3 regions of the Pseudoalteromonas sp. SWXJ133 genome follow, and region 2 is predicted to be linked to each of the others. Evidence: predicted binding sites of a transcription regulator. Region 2 holds the regulator's gene; each other region holds the start of a gene.

Region 1 (5,725 bases), on a different contig from region 2:
GTTTTTATCCTAATAGTGTCTTTATTATAATATTTTAAGAGTCAATATTCGGATCAAGAGCCTGTTATTAATAATTATGCGGAGGCTAATTTGGAAACAGGAATGATTATTTCACTAGCATTATATTTTGTTGTAATGTTAGGTATCGGACTATATGCATATAAGCAATCTACTGGCGATGTATCAGGTTACATGTTAGGTGGACGAAATCTATCACCAAGTGTTGCTGCACTATCTGCAGGTGCATCTGACATGAGTGGCTGGATTTTAATGGGCCTACCTGGTGCGATGTTTGTTACTGGTTTTAGTAGTACATGGATAGCAATTGGTTTGGTGATTGGTGCTTGGTTAAATTACCTGTTAGTTGCACCTAGATTACGTGTGTACACTGAAAAAGCAAATGACTCTATAACAATCCCAGATTACTTCTCAAATCGCTTCAATGATAAGTCAAACTTATTACGTGTTGTATCAGCTGTTGTGATTATAGTCTTCTTTACTCTTTACACGTCATCTGGTGTTGTAGCCGGCGGAAAATTGTTTGAAAGCTCATTTGGTCTAAGTTATGAAGTGGGTTTATACATTACAACGGGTGTCGTTGTTTTATACACTTTGTTTGGTGGTTTTTTAGCGGTTAGCTTAACTGATTTCGTGCAAGGTTGTATTATGTTCATCGCACTGATTCTAGTGCCTACCGTTGCATACTCTTTACTTGAACAACCTCTGGAGTCTACTTTACATAGTGTAAATCCAGATATGCTTAACTGGATTGGAGCAGGCTCTGCATTAGGTATTATTTCTGCAATGGCATGGGGTTTAGGTTATTTTGGTCAACCACATATCATCGTTCGTTTTATGTCGGTACGTAGTGTTAAGGATATGCCTAAAGCTCGCCGTATTGGTATGACATGGATGATTGTTGCTGCCCTTGGTGCTGTTGGTACTGGTATATTTGGTGCTGCTTATACTTACGAAAATAATATTGTAGTTGAAGATCCTGAAACGATTTTCCTAATTCTTTCTGAGTTATTGTTCCATCCACTTATTGCTGGCTTTTTACTAGCTGCAATTTTGGCTGCTATCATGAGTACTATCTCATCACAATTGCTAGTAAGCTCAAGTTCATTGACTGAAGATTTATATAAAACATTTTTACGTAAAGATGCTAGCGACTTTGAATTAGTTACTGTTGGTCGAATTAGTGTTGCATTTGTTGCCCTGTTTGCAATTTATTTAGCGTACGACAGAGATAGCTCTATTTTAGACCTAGTAAGTAATGCATGGGCAGGCTTTGGTGCTGCTTTTGGACCACTTGTATTGTTTAGCCTTTATTGGAAACGTATGAATTTTGCTGGCGCCTTATCTGGTATGTTAGTAGGTGCGTTTACAGTGCTTGTTTGGATTTATGGTCCGTTTACTATTAATGGTGAAAGTTTAAGTAGCTTTATGTATGAAATAGTACCTGGCTTTATTTTAGCGAGTATCGCAATTGTTGTTGTTAGCTTAGTAACAAAAGAGCCAGAGCAAAACATCACTGCTTTATTTGATGAAGTAGAAAAAGAGCTTTAAATAGCAATTACTATTTATTTTAAAATGAGTAGTAAGTAATACCAATCCGCAATAATATTTAATCATTTTGCGGGGCTAAACGTGTTGCTACAGGCGTTAAAAAATTCTCATTTAGAACAGCTAAATATCGAATTTTTTGCCTAGTTATCAACACGTTTTTCCACCCTCAAAATAGATCACTTAATGAAGCGAATTGGTATAATAAAAAAGGGAGCAACTAAGTTGCTCCCTTTTTTATTTAGTTTGTCCCGTCCGAGGAGAGGGCAATCTACGAGTTAACTTGCTTTTTTATCGTTGTTATCTTCAATTGATGCAACGTTATCTGACTTTTTACTTTTCGCTGGCGCTTTGGTAACAACCGGATCTTTGCCGCCCTTCAATATGGTCATAAAGTCATCTTTGCTTTTCGCTATTTCTAAAGCAAGTGATTCAATTTGTTGCTCACTAAGCGGTACGTCTACCTTTTCTAGCATTAGCTCAAGTGATTCTGCTATATCGAGCATCTTGTCATAAGCATCAGCTTCTTTTTTGGTAGTAAACGTCATACGCTCGACTCCGTTTCGTTCTACAACATATTTAACAACAACAGCCATGATTTCTCCTGCAAAATTGCTTGGCACCGTGGTTTGTAAAAACCATTAGATTACTGTTTTTATGTACAGTAATGGTTTGTAAGTGAATTTGCAAGCGCGAAGTATTAATTTTTAAGAGTCAAATTTGACAAAAAACGGTAACTTTACTTTAGTTAAGAAATCACTAGTTGTACCAGCTGCATTTTCAGGATTTCGGATTATAGTGATAATGCGTTTAGATACACTTTAAGTGATGAGCTTTTCAGTTCCTTACTTTTTAGTTTTCCTGAGCAACATTCAAAATTAAGAAAAGAAGAATAGGGACAAGTTTAATGAAAACGTTAAAAAATTTATTCATAATAAGCTTATTATGCTTACTACCTGCAACTACCGTATACGCACAACTATCGGAAGTAACTAAGCAAATGTCTCAAGTTGAGACAATTAGTATAAATAATGCTGATGCAGGTATGCTTGCTAAGCTACCGGGTATAGGTAAGAAAAAAGCGCAGGCAATTGTGGATTACCGTGAAGAAAACGGCGAATTTAAAAGCGTCAGTGATTTATCGAAAGTTAAAGGAATTGGTAAAAAGCTATTAGCCAAATTAGAAGGGAAAATATCACTTTAAAGCGAGTAAGTAATAATCAGGGCGTTATACGCCCTGATTAAATTGTTTTAGCGCTTCGTTTAAGTGCTTTTTAGCAAAGTTAATTTCAATAGGTGTTGTTAATAGCGGATAGCAAAGCCCACCGAGTATTAAAAATGGGATTAATATCCAGCCTTTAAATACCGTAAATATTAAAAATAATGGGCTAAGTAACAATAATTTTATTATACGTAGTAACACTTTATCTGTTGGCGATAGCATATTTAAAGAAAGTGCTATTACGTCCTGACGCTTGCGTACTTTTAGGTGTTTAAGCTCATCTAATTGGCTTGAAAAAAATGTAAACATATCAAATCGACTTTTTAATTAATAAACGGCCAATAACTATAATAAATAGTGTTAGTGAGAAAATCCCAAATATAATTTCCATCCAAGCAGGCATGCTCAAACCAATAAATTGCCAATCTATATTTCCACAATCCCCGGTCGCCTGAAAAAAGCTAGGTATCCATTCATGTAACGGCATAAACGACGGGAAGTTCGGTTCAAACTCACAGCTAAATGCAAAAGGGTCTGTGGTGGTTTGCATATCAATATGCTCGCGAGCTATAAGGTATCCCCAAACACTCGATACACCCCAAATTACATACGCTAATGCACGAACTGCTTTGCTCTGTGGTTTAGTTGCACCTACAATTCCTGCGCCTAATAGGCCCAGTACAGCTGTACGTTGATATATGCACATTATGCAAGGTGCCAATCCCATTTGGTATTGAAAGAAAAGGGCGGTCGCTTCAAGTAAAAAAACGATAGCTGTAAATAAAAGCCACGGGGTACGTTGGGTGGGTAATTGCGCAAGCCAGTTCATAAAAATTCCGCGTTTAAATAAGACGTTAGATTATGACCTAGGATAATGTATGCGGCAACAAAAAGGAAAAAAAAGCTACCGAAGTCGCTTTTTATAAGATGAAATTTTTGACCACTCAATACAGCCTCAGCAGAGGTTACATGATGCTCTAGTTAGTTCCCATTTATACATAAGCTTAGTTATATCGCTTACTTATATCACATTGGTGCATTGCCAAATCAATTCTTTAAAGTTGCTGCTAGAACGCTCTGTTGCATAGGTGTTCCTTTTTAATGTACTTATGTGTATTAAGTTGATTCAGCTAAGTATGGTGTAAATACAAAACACCAACAATTACAATGTACCTACAGTGAATATTGCTCTGTATATTTATACATTGTAGCTATATTAGAGAAACCTAAATTTTATTATTTATTAATCTTTAATTTCTACTCATTTGCTTATTTATATACCTGACTTTACTTGTTAGTTATGCTTCGTCTGGTACAATCAGTCAGTTATTCGTGTAAAACGATGAGTGTTGATTAATTCGAGTGGGAACTGGATGAGAATTTTTAAAGCGAAAAGCCCAGCAGGATTTGCTGAAGAATATATAGTTGAATCTATTTGGAACGGCGATTTCCCTCCAGGTTCAATTCTACCTGCCGAGCGAGAACTTTCAGAGTTAATTGGTGTAACAAGAACGACCTTGAGAGAAGTATTACAGCGTTTAGCACGTGATGGTTGGTTAACAATTCAGCATGGTAAACCAACAAAAGTAAATAACTTTTGGGAGACATCTGGTTTAAATATTCTTGAAACACTAGCGCGCTTAGATGAAGACAAGATGCCAGAGCTGACAGATCAGCTTTTATCTGCACGTACTAATATTAGTGCTATTTATACACGTGCTGCAATTAAGTTAAATCCTGAACGTGTAATTGAAATTTTATCACAAAGTCATGAGCTAGAAGATACTGCGCAGGCATTTGCTGACTACGATTATAAAGTTCATCACGAATTAGCCGTTGCGGGTAATAACCGTATTTATGTATTAATACTCAACGGTTTTAGAGGCTTTTATTCAAAGATTGGTTGTCATTACTTCTCTGATGCCGGAACTCGTGAACTTGCTCGTCAGTTTTATAAAGATTTAACAATCTTGGCAGAAAATAAAGAGCACGATGGTGCTATTTCGATGATGCGTAAATACGGTCATCAAACAGGTGAAATTTGGCAAAAAATCCGTGGCGATATGCCCTCAGATATAATGGATTAAATCTAAACGAGAAACCTGCATTTGCAGGTTTTTTTGTATCTGTAAAAATTAATACCGCATTATATGAATTTTTAAACAATTTAATGTATTAACCCTTCTTCAGTAACGTCAAAATTTCTATCTAATTACAACGCAATTCACACTTAAAAATAGACCTATTATCCAAGCAGATTAGTGCAAGTTGTAAGTGTTCGTTATTTTCGATTGCTCACATCGTTAAATGCGATTGTTCTTTTGTAGTGAATAACTTTAGAATGCCAATTAATTATATGTGTGCGCTATTGGTTTTTAATTTTTAGCGCCCATATAAGTACCAGCATTGCGAAAGCAATTGAAAACAAACTCAAAATATTTGGAGAATAAAATGGGTGTATTAGTAGGCCGCCAGGCACCAGACTTTACCGCTGCAGCTGTTCTTGGTAACGGTGAAATTGTAGATAGCTATAACCTTCATGAAACAATTAAAGGTAAAAAAGCAGTTATCTTCTTTTACCCACTAGATTTCACGTTTGTATGTCCTTCTGAACTTATTGCATTTGATAAGCGTTTTGAAGAGTTTCAAAAGCGTGGCGTAGAAGTAATTGGTGTTTCTATCGATTCACAATTCTCACATAACGCATGGCGTAACACTGCTGTTGCAGACGGCGGTATTGGTAAAGTTCAATACGCACTAGTTGCAGATGTTAAACACGAAATTTGTAAAGCGTATGACGTTGAGCACCCAGAAGCGGGTGTTGCATTTCGTGGTTCATTCTTAATCGACGAAGAAGGCAATGTACGTCACCAAGTAGTGAACGATTTACCACTAGGTCGTAACATCGACGAAATGCTTCGCATGGTTGACGCGCTA
Region 2 (5,725 bases):
AATTAAGAACATGGTCAGCGAAAAAATTAAATATAAACTACCTATATCTTTATGATTAGTTGTGTAAAGCCAGCGTTTAAAACCTTTAGCTGGGTGATGAGCATGATGAGCTTCATTGGCGTTAGGTTGTTCTACTATGCTACTCATTAGTTCGCCTCCACTTTGGCATCAAGTGCTGCCTGTATTTGACTCGGTTGAATAACATCACCCGTATCATTACCCCACGCATTACGTTTATAAGTAATAACCGCTGCTAATTGCTTTATAGATAACTGTTTGGCAAATGCTTGCATTGCCGTACTGGGTCGCCCATGGATAACTACATCAATGTGATCTTTTATATCGCCAAGCACTATAGGGCTGCCTTTAAGTGCAGGAAATACACCCGGTAACCCCATGCCAGTAGGCTGATGACATGCAGCACAATTGGCCATATATACTTGTTCGCCTAAAGTCATTAATTCTTCTTTTGGGAGGGTTTTATCAAGTAATGCGGCATCTGCTAATGCTGCTTTTTGTTTAGCTTGCTTTGCATCTGCAAGCCACGTTTTAAAATCAGCCTCAGATTTAGCGACCACCACAACGGGCATAAAGCCATGATCTTTACCACACAACTCAGCACATTGGCCTCGGTAAGTACCTTCTTCATTTATGTTCGTCCATGTTTCGTTTATAAAGCCGGGATTCGCATCTTTTTTAACTGCAAAATCAGGTACCCACCAAGAGTGAATAACATCGTCAGAAGTCATTAAAAATCTTACTTTTTGATTTATTGGCAGTACGAGAGGTTTATCAACCTCAAGTAAGTAGTTAGGATTTTTATCTGCAAGATTCGCTATTTCATCTTGCGGGGTAGATAAAATAGAGTAGAACTCTACATCTTCACCCATATATTCATAATGCCATTTCCATTGCGAGCCTGTAATTTTAATAGTGAGATCAGCTTTGCTGGCATCTTCCATTGCAATTAGGGTTTTAGTGGCTGGTACTGCCATAGCAATTAAAATAACAAACGGGATTGCAGTCCAAAGTATTTCTACTTTAGTGCTTTCGTGAAATTGGGCAGGTACAGCCCCTTTAGATTTACGGTGATGAATAAGTGCCCAAAACATAATTGCGAACACTATCACCCCAATCACACAACATATTATAAATATGGTCATGTGCAGCTGATATACATTATTGCTTATATCGGTTACGCCTTTGCGCATATTGTATTGGCTGTTAGCCAAAACTGGGTGCGAAAAAACACATAATATAAGCCACAAGGTAGAGGTCAGTTTACCCATGTGACGGCTCCTTTGATGCTATTGCGAATGCAAAGCGAAGAGGCGTACGGCTTAAACGCCAATTCGTTATTTTTATTTTTTTAGTCAATCTCATTTAATATTGATTGGTTTTGCTGCGCCAACAACGGGTTTGTGTATATTGTGTGTTCTCAAAACTAAAAAGCTGTGAGTTATTATTAGCTCAGCACATTAATAATTAGCTAAAAAATGAACAACAAGCAAGTTTTAGTATAAAAAACAATCAGGTGATATTGAGTAATTAATAAAAAATCAATAACCAACTAGGTAACAGTAAGTTCAAAAGATGAGCAAAACAAAGGGGTTTAACGCATTCGAAGGGGGAAAATATAAGTGCAAAAAAGTTTACAGCTTAAATTGTCAGTGAGCTATTTATGCCCTATTTTTAGTGCGAATTTAAAACAAAAATGCGTACTAATTAGTACGCATTTATAAAACTGCTTGTTTAAAAGCTATTTTTAAAGTCACATCCAATCAGCGTTTCTTATAACGCCAACGGCTAAGCCTTCAATATTAAAAGACTCATTCTCAAGATCTACTTCAATAGATTCAAAATCGTCGTTTTCAGCATGAAGTAATACTTTACGACCCGCTTTCTCAAGACGTTTTACAGTTACGTCTTCGTCTAGGCGGGCAACAACAACTTGCCCGTTTTCAGCGGTTTGAGTACGATGTACAGCAAGTAAATCACCATCCATAATACCAATATCTTTCATGCTCATACCGTTAACGCGTAGTAAAAAATCTGCAGCCGGTTTAAACATTAATGGATCGATTTTGCAGTGACTTTCAACGTGCTCTTGCGCCAAAATAGGTGAACCAGCAGCAACACGCCCTATAAGCGGTAAACCTAATTGTTCTGGCTCTTCTTCTTCAATTAACTGAATACCACGGCTTGCACCTGGTTTCATTTTAATTGCGCCTTTTTTAGCAAGTGCTTTTAAATGTTCTTCAGCAGCATTGGCACTTTTAAAACCTAATGTTTGCGCTATTTCAGCACGTGTAGGAGGCATACCAGTGTCTTTAATAAAAACTTTAATTAGTTCGAGTATTTGAGCTTGGCGGTTCGTTAATGGTCGCATACAACTGGTTTTCCATACAGTACATTTAACTGTGAGTATATACAGTTAAATAAAAATCGCAAATTTAAATTAAGCCTTAAAATAGCCAAAGTAATTTCACTTGTGTACATTTTAGGGATATAACTAAAGCTAGGTTTATAAATGATTAAAAAAGCAAAGGAGTCATTATGAGTATTTGGTACCAGCCCATCACTTTAGAGCTGTGCAAGCAGTTAGAACAAGGCATTGATGGCCAAGGAACATTAATGAAAACCATGGGAATAGAAGTCACTGAAATTGGTGATGATTACTTAGTAGCCACTATGCCGGCAATTCCTGAGCATCATAACCCAATGGGAATGGTTCACGGCGGTGCTAACGTTGTACTTGCCGAAACAGTTGCCAGCTATGCAGCTAACTTTGTTGTCGATTTTACAAAATTTTACTGCGTGGGGCAGGAAATTAGCGCAAGTCATTTAAAAGCATCTCGCAACGGCACTTTAACAGCAACGGCAAGAGCGTTTCATATTGGCAAACGTAGTTCAGTGTGGGAAATAAAAATTACAAATAGCCGCAATGAGCTGTGCTGCGTATCAAAAATGACCGCAGCAGTCGTAGAGCGAAGGTAGTTACTTTTCGATTGGGTAAATTGTAATTTCCATACCCGCACCAATCGCAGATATACGTAGTAATGTATCTGCATCTAAGGCTTGATTAAAGCACTTAGGGGAAGTGCCTGATTCAAAACCAATATCAAACGTTCTACGTGAACAGCTTAACCATTGCTTTAGCGCGTTACGCGAACACGATTCAATAAGCTCACATATATGGTTTATTGCTTTGTCAGGCGTGTTTACTACACCTGTTGCTTCAATACGCGCTAATTGACGGTATTCGTCTTTGTCATAATGTAAAATCGTCGCGACTTTTTTCAAGTCTGCCACTAGCAAACTAATATCTTGCTTTGATTCAAGCTCAAGATCTACATTTAAAAATTGAATTTCCGACATCGTTTCGTATTTATCCTCTAATAATTTCATTGCAAACTTTAACGCAGTTTTACCGTTATACCAAATCAACTATGCTCTATTAACCACTTTATATAGATATTTCGCAGCTTTTAAGTATTTTTTAGCGTTTAAAGCTAGCTGGATATCAAACACTCAGCTCAATTAAACAAATAAGTCATGTTAGCAATTTAAGTGTAATCTTTTTTATTTTTAAATGATTACAGTAAGCTATAGTTTAAACTGCGACAAAATGTCGCAGTAACTAATCCCATTAATGTAATAAACTAGCCTCTAAAAATAATAAGACTAAAACATGAATAAAAAAATATTTAAGTATGCTCGCAAGTTACATAAATGGCTCGGTTATTTGCTCACATTACAAATTTTAGCTTGGCTATTAGGCGGTTTAGTCATGAGCGCTATTCCTCTTGATAAAGTTCATGGGGAGCATCTTGCAACACGTACTCTTAATAACCCATTTACGCAGGCTGATTATGTTGCCTCCCTTAACGATATTGCATCTCAGGTGGTTAATCCAACACAAATAATTTTTGAGAACTTTTTAACCACACCTATAATTACAGTAATAAATAAAGATGAACAGCAAAGCTTTAACGGTATAACAGGCCGGCCTTTTGAGCCGCCAACTAAAATACAAATTACCGCAAATGCTAAAGCACACTTACTTATTGATGCTCAAGTGACAAGCGCTGTACTGCTAAAGCAAGGTATGCGAGAAGTTGGATATAAAACCAATGTTTGGCAGGTACAATTTGACGACACATTTAACACAACACTGTATTTGTCAGAAAATAACGGCAGAGTTGTCACCGTTCGCAGCACACTATGGCGAATTTTCGACTTTTTTTGGATGTTACATATTATGGATTACGATGAGCGAGAGGATTTTAATAATCCGCTGCTTATTAGTTTTGCAGCAACCAGCGTACTTTTTTGCCTAAGTGGTATATTACTACTTATGCAAAACATACGACTAAAACGATTTATCCGAATTAAAAGTAAGAATAAATCAAAGTAGTCATATTGGTTTTTAAGAACTAGCGCACTCTCACCAAAGAGTAAATAAGCCCTAGGAAGTACCCAAGGGCAGATTTTATTCCAAGTGTTTAAATCGACTCAAATGTCGCTTTAACATTTCGTTTTCGAAAATCAACTCATCACGCTCATCCAGCAATTGTAAAACTAAAGCTATTGCCGACCAATCTAACGAAAAGTCATGTTGAATACGGGCCGCTTTTTTAACTAAGGTCACTGCAGATACCGTAAATTGCCACTGCGTAACATGCTTCCCCTCAATTGGAACCGCAATATTGTGCTCAACTAGCTCATATAAAATTGCTTCGCTAATATCACTACTCAAACATAGCTCTTTGCTAGTAAGTAAATCATCTTTTTGTGTCACGATAATTTGCATTATGGCTTGCTCCAGTTATTACGGGGATCAAAGTGAGCTTTTTCGGCTAATTCTTCCCAAAGTTTTTTACTGGTATCATCAACAGATGTTGGATTAACAATTTTAAGCACAGCAAATAAATCACCTTTGGCTTTTTTACTCATTAATCCCTTACCTTTAATACGCAAGCGTTGACCAGACTGACTATTAGATGGAATAGTTAATTGGATTTTGCCTGCCAACGTAGGTAAATTTATTTTTGTACCAAGAGCCGCTTCCCATGGTGCAAGAGGGACGACTATATTTAGGTTATGACCTTCAACATCAAATAATAGGTGGGGCACTAAACTAATTTGTAAGTACAAATCGCCATTTTGCCCGTTCGCTGACCCTAATCCGCCTTGCCCTTTTAGTCGAATTCGTTCGCCATTTACTGAACCTGCGGGAATTTTCACTTTAAGTGATTTTTTAATTTCAGAGACACGACCACTACTATCTCGCTGCGGTAACATAAACTCAACAGGCTTAACGGTATCAACTAAAGTCTCTTCAAGAAAAATCGGGAACTCTATTTCCACATCTTGTCCTTTTTGCGCGCGAGCGGCGTTACTTCTGCTCTGCCCGGAACGATTGAATCCACCGGCGCCGCCAAACATTGAATTAACAAAATCAGAAAACTCTTGATCGGTTTGAGGATCGCTTTGCTGATAATTACTTTGCGATGAGGCATTGTTACCACCATAATTACCTTGCTGTTGACGAGCACGATTTTGTTGATGACGACGTAACTCGTCGTATTTAGTGCGTTCTTCTTTGTTATGAATGACTTCGTAAGCTTCTGCTATTTCTTTAAACTTATCTTCTGCTTGAGGCTCTTTGCTTACATCTGGGTGATATTTTCTGGCTAATTTTTTATAAGCTACTTTAACTGCT
Region 3 (5,725 bases), on a different contig from region 2:
ATTTATAGAACTACAAAATGACAGCTCAACCCAAGTTGCAGCCGCAATGGAACAAATGACCCATCAAATACATGATGTGAGCCGTAACGCCGAAGCCGCAGAGCAAGCTGCAAAGGATGCTGCAAAAAATGCATCAACGGGTAGAAGTGTAGTTACTCAAACAATTACAGCTATAGAAACACTCTCAAACAATATAGAAACAGTGAGTCGTGTAACTGCTGATTTGGCCAATGAAAGCCATAATATTGGTTCTGTGCTTGATGTTATAAGAAGCATATCGGAGCAAACTAACTTACTAGCATTAAACGCTGCCATAGAGGCTGCTCGCGCAGGAGAGCACGGCAGAGGCTTTGCTGTTGTTGCAGATGAAGTACGTACACTCGCGAGTCGTACGGGGCAAAGTACTGACGAAATTCAAACCATGATCACTAAACTACAAGAAGGTGCAAAAGCCGCAGTAGAAGCAGTTAAATCAAGCCAAGCGCTTTCGGTCTCTACCGTAGAGCAAGCTTCGTCTGCTAATACTTCACTTAATGAAATAGAACGACTTGTTTCAATCATTACCGAAATGAATAGCCAAATTGCACGTGCAACAGAGCAACAAACTCAAGCAGCTGATGAAGTTAATTTACGTATTAATGAGCTTTCACACTCAACAGAGCAATCACTTAATAATACTAAGCAACTTACAAGTACTAGCGATAACCTCAAGCAAAGTAGCCAAGAGCTATCTAGCATGGTCCATCGTTTTAAATTAGATTAATCGATACCGTTCTCATAAAATGCGAAAGCCCTGAATTAACAGGGCTTTTTTATTACGTGTAAGTTTTTAGCTTACAAACAGTAACGTGCAAACAAGCTCGTTACTGATGCAGCTGTTGGCTTGCCATGCTGCCAATCACCACCTTCAACACCGCTACCTGCAATATCCATATGAACATAAGGTAAAGGTTGTGCAGAGTCGTTACCGTGCTTATCAAGCCCACCAACAATAGCCATAAACGCCATAGGGAACTGATGCCCACGAGCAGTAACAGCAGATGCTGCGTTATTGCTCGAGAGTACATCGTCAGCTAGCGTGCGTGGTTTAATAAAGTCGTAATCTTCACGGCGAGAACGCGATACTTCAGCGCCATCGGCCCACAAATCTCCAAGGTCAGCTATTTGACGTGAAACACCAGCGCTACGAGCTGGACCATTTTCAACATACGCACCGTAAGGGCCCATTGCACGTGCCGCGTGACCCGTTAATGTAGCAACAGTAAACAACGTTGGGTTTATTTCGCCTTTAGCTAAATCTTTCATTTCGCTAAGCAGGTCGCCCATTGCTAAGCGCCCTTCTGCATCGGTATTACCAATACGTACACGGATACCTTCGCGGCTAGTAATAATTTCATCTGGCACAAAACAATCCGAGCCAATAGAGTTACGAACAACGGCTAAGTACGATACCACCTTAACGCCTTTAGGCTGATAATCCGCAACAGCTTTCATAAAGCCCGCAACAGAAGCTGCACCGCCTTTATCACGACTCATGCCTGCCATATGGCCACCTACTTTTAAATCTGCACCGCCTGTATCGTATACAAGACCCTTACCTACAAACATAAGTGTGCGAGTAATTTCACCCTCTGGTACATATTCAAGCTTAACAACACGTGGGTGATGGCGCTCAACTGCATAAGATGCACGAGCAACAGTGCTTAGCATTGGGTAGTTTTTATCAATAGCTGCAATATCATCAATTACTTCAACTGCAATGCTTGAGCCTTTAAATAAATCAACGCAGTAATCAGCAAAACGTGGTGGAGCCATACGCTCAGGTTCAGTGCCACATAAATCACGCGCGGCATATTGGCCAGCTGCAATTGCATTAACAGCTTTGATTGTTTGCTCGCTTGCGCCAACTAAACCAATTTGAGTAATAGGTTCAATACTTTCACCGTGATATTCACGCGCTTCTAATGGCTGCCATAAGGCTTGGCAAGCACCTAAATAAGCAACTTCTAATGCATGCTGATAACGGCTATCACCATTTAAATTTGGTAAAAATAATGCAGGATTAACACTACCCGACGCTTTTGCTTCGTTAATTGCTAATTTAGCAGCATCAAAATAACGGCGAACATCGTCGTAATCTCTATTTAACGGACCCGTTGGCGCAAGTACAACGCGTTTTTTTTCAATCACTAATAAAGTAACTTGTTTACCAATGCGAGAATCAACTTTTGCTTGGTCTAAAATAGCATCACGTAATGAGTTATTTGGTAATTGAGAAAAGTCATCACTAATAATAATAAGCGCATCATGAGATGTGCATTCAAGGCTTGCACTAACCGCTTGAGGGTATGCCATAAATAAAGTCCTGTTAGAAAACATAAGCCCCTATTATCGTCGATTTAAATATTGAAGACCAGCAAGGTGCGATGAGCTAATTATACAACTTGCCAATAAATGGCAACTTGGAGTTACAGGCTTTACAGCTTAATCGAGAATACTCAGTTGGAAGTTTTGTTCTGGCTCGCTTTTAATGCCAACGCCTATGCCAAGTAATCTTACAGGTTGTTGTAGCCCTCGTTGATAGGCCTTAGTAAAGAGTTGAATAAATATTTCTGTGTTTAAATCGTGGTATGCCTGATCGGCTGAGGTCACTACAAAGTTTGCAAACTTCACTTTAACACTCAGCTTATTAATACGGTTTTGTAATTGCTGTTTATTAAGTCTTAAAACTAATTCGTCTAACAATTTTGGCAGCTCATCTAAGCACTCTTGCAAACTTGTTTTATTGTATTCGTAGGTATGTTCAACACTCAGCGACTTTCTGATGCGATCTGTTGATACTTTACCAACATATTCACCTGCACATTTTTGATAAAGCGACACACCAAAATTACCCACATGTTGCTGCATCCAGTTAACGCCTTTTTCACGTACATCCTTGCCGGTATATAAGCCTTTTAAATTTAGCTTTTCGAGCGTTACTTTACCCACCCCCGGAATTTTACCCAGCGGTAATTGCGCTAAAAAATCATCGATCTCATGAGGCAAAACGACAAACTGACCATTAGGCTTTTTTTCGTCACTCGCTATTTTGGCAATAAATTTAATCGGTGCAATACCTGCTGATGCAGTGAGCCCCGTGGCATTGTAAATATCGGCTCTTATTTGCTGTGCAATAAGTGTGGCGCTGCCTTTACAAGCGGTGCTATCTGTTACATCTAGGTAGGCTTCATCTAAAGAGAGTGGTTCAATTAAGTCTGTGTAGCGGTTAAATACTTCACGTATTTGGTTTGAAGCTTCTTTGTATACAGCCATGCGCCCAGGGACAATAACTAAATCGGGGCATAACTGTTTAGCATGATAGTTCGACATAGCCGATCGCACGCCATACTCCCTCGCTATATAGTTAGCGGTTGAGAGCACGCCTCGTCGGCTATTGCCTCCAATAGCAAGCGGTACACATGCAAGTTTTGGATTATCTCGCATTTCTACTGCTGCATAAAAGCAATCCATGTCTATGTGAATAAACTTCTTCATCACCACAACACAACTGTTTATTTATACAGTCATTATTATGTAATCACTTGTGATAAGCAAGCCTAGGGCCTGTTTATCTTTCGAGGTTAAATTTGCAGCAGTATGTTTGGTATTTAGGCAAGGCAGAGCCTATGTAGTGTGGTTATTCCCCATAAATAGGCGATAACGTAGCACAAATGCCAAACATACGCTGCCCGAAGGGTTCTGCCTAGGGGCAATTTACTCTTTGTTGCTCGGTTTTTACTTAGTCCACTAGGTCACAAACCTCGCGCCGCGATTAAATAGCCCCTAGATTGAACAAATTTTAATCCTGAAAGGTCAACAGGCCCTAGTTAGCGATTAAAAAAAGTGCTTATTATCTTCTGATTCTTTATAACTGCTTAGCCAAAACATGACCTCGAATAAAAATCCTGCCAACATTAAAATAATAGCGCCTAATTCATTACCCATTGCGTAGCAGGTAAATGAGGCTATAAAAACCAAACAAGCTAAGGACCAATTAATTATATTGTGCATACATACCTCTGTGTGTTTTTGTGTTTGTCTGTGTAATTTAACTGTAGACCTAAAATTAAATAGGTACAAATCATCTTACAAAAAACATGCTATTAATTACCTTGAGCTCGTAACCCCATGTTGATAATCTAAGTACTTTAAAATTAAGGGCCAATAAATGATGCAAACGTTTAAAGATCAGCACCCTATCCATACCGACATCACCGTAGCGTGGGCTGATATGGATGCACTACAACACGTAAATAATGTGGTGTATTTACGTTACTTTGAAATAGCCCGAATCGACTTCTTAAATAAAATAAATCTGTTCGACACAATAAGCCCTAATGGCGTGGGCCCGGTAATAAGCGAAAATAACATTCGTTATAAACGCCCAGTTACTTTTCCAGATACGCTTACAGTCGGCGTTACTATTTCTGATATAAAAACAGACCGCTTTAATATGAACTATACCGTTTATAGCCATGCACAAAACGCTATAACAACAACAGGCACTTCAAAAGTGGTTATGTTTAATTTTGAAACAGGCCAAAAAGCCCTCATTGCAGAGCCTCTTTTATCGGCGTTAGTTAGCTACTCTCAAGACGAGCAATAAGGAATTCTCATGCAATACAGCCCACTTGGCAGCAGTGGTATTAACGTTTCAAGAGTATGTTTAGGCAGTATGACTTGGGGTAAACAAAACACTCAAAGCGATGCTGATGAACAAATAGCTTACGCACTTGAGCAAGGCGTAAACTTTATTGATACAGCCGAAATGTATGCAGTACCGCCCTCTCCAGAGACCTATGGTAAAACTGAGGAAATTATTGGCGACTGGCTATCGCGTAATAAACAAAAACGCGGCGATGTAGTACTTGCCACAAAAATTGCAGGCAATGGATTATCGTGGGTACGTGATGGTGGCAATATTACGCGCCAAACTGTTATCGAAGCCGTAGACGATTCACTTAAGCGCCTTAAAACCGACTACATTGATTTGTATCAGCTGCATTGGCCAAACCGCTCTACCCCGCACTTTGGCAGACAATGGCCCGGCACTCTTAAATTTACCGACGTAAATACACAAGAGCAGCAAGCTAGTATGCTTGATATTCTAGAGGGCCTTAATGAATGTGTTAAAGCAGGTAAAATTAAGCACTGCGGTTTATCTGACGATACGCCATGGGGTATAAGCCAGTTTTTAAGTTTGGCCAAAGAGCATAACTTACCGCGTATGGTATCTATTCAAAATGAGTTTAGTTTAGCGCACGCTAAAGACTGGCCGTATTTAATAGAACAATGTGTACACGAAGATATTGCCTACTTACCGTGGTCGCCTTTAGCGGCTGGTTTATTAACGGGTAAATACCTAAACGGTGCTCGCCCAGAAGGATCTCGTTGGACCTTCATGCAGCGCAACGGTATTTTTAGAGATACACCAAATGCAGAGCAAGCCACTAAGCAGTATGTTGATCTGGCTCATGCAAACAATATTACTCCAGCACAACTAGCACTCGCATGGTGTAACCAAGTAGATGGCGTAACCTCTTCAATTATTGGTGCAACAAACATAGCCCAATTAAAAGAAGATATTGATGCATTTAACATCACGTTAAGCGACGAAATTCTTAGTGAGATTAACACTATATTTAGAAACCATCCGATGCCTTATTAAGCATGTATGAGTTAA

Evidence for each region. The regulator LexA, encoded in region 2, represses DNA repair genes until DNA is damaged. The targets are predictions, from matches to a motif close to TACTGTATNNNNATACAGTA.
Region 1: the regulator LexA is predicted to act here: its motif matches at 2,214-2,233, upstream of I6F40_RS09810 (YebG family protein).
Region 3: the regulator LexA is predicted to act here: its motif matches at 3,549-3,568, upstream of dinB (DNA polymerase IV).

Annotation. Positions count from the first base shown of each region.
Region 1 covers NZ_JADYXJ010000010.1:72,584-78,308, forward strand. The annotation lists gene putP (sodium/proline symporter PutP) at 91-1,569, shown strand; gene I6F40_RS09810 (YebG family protein) at 1,845-2,162, opposite strand; gene I6F40_RS09815 (ComEA family DNA-binding protein) at 2,474-2,770, shown strand; gene I6F40_RS09820 (DUF6170 family protein) at 2,795-3,097, opposite strand; gene dsbB (disulfide bond formation protein DsbB) at 3,099-3,617, opposite strand; gene fadR (fatty acid metabolism transcriptional regulator FadR) at 4,162-4,875, shown strand; gene I6F40_RS09835 (peroxiredoxin) at 5,240-5,725, shown strand, end outside.
Region 2 covers NZ_JADYXJ010000036.1:11,422-17,146, reverse strand. The annotation lists gene ctaD (cytochrome c oxidase subunit I) at 1-147, opposite strand, end outside; gene coxB (cytochrome c oxidase subunit II) at 147-1,289, opposite strand; gene lexA (transcriptional repressor LexA) at 1,772-2,389, opposite strand; gene I6F40_RS18865 (PaaI family thioesterase) at 2,557-2,997, shown strand; gene I6F40_RS18860 (hypothetical protein) at 2,998-3,378, opposite strand; gene I6F40_RS18855 (membrane protein) at 3,692-4,417, shown strand; gene I6F40_RS18850 (chaperone modulator CbpM) at 4,493-4,813, opposite strand; gene I6F40_RS18845 (DnaJ C-terminal domain-containing protein) at 4,813-5,725, opposite strand, start outside.
Region 3 covers NZ_JADYXJ010000004.1:166,175-171,899, forward strand. The annotation lists gene I6F40_RS04815 (methyl-accepting chemotaxis protein) at 1-763, shown strand, start outside; gene I6F40_RS04820 (M17 family metallopeptidase) at 835-2,355, opposite strand; gene dinB (DNA polymerase IV) at 2,485-3,537, opposite strand; gene I6F40_RS04830 (acyl-CoA thioesterase) at 4,214-4,648, shown strand; gene I6F40_RS04835 (aldo/keto reductase) at 4,658-5,710, shown strand.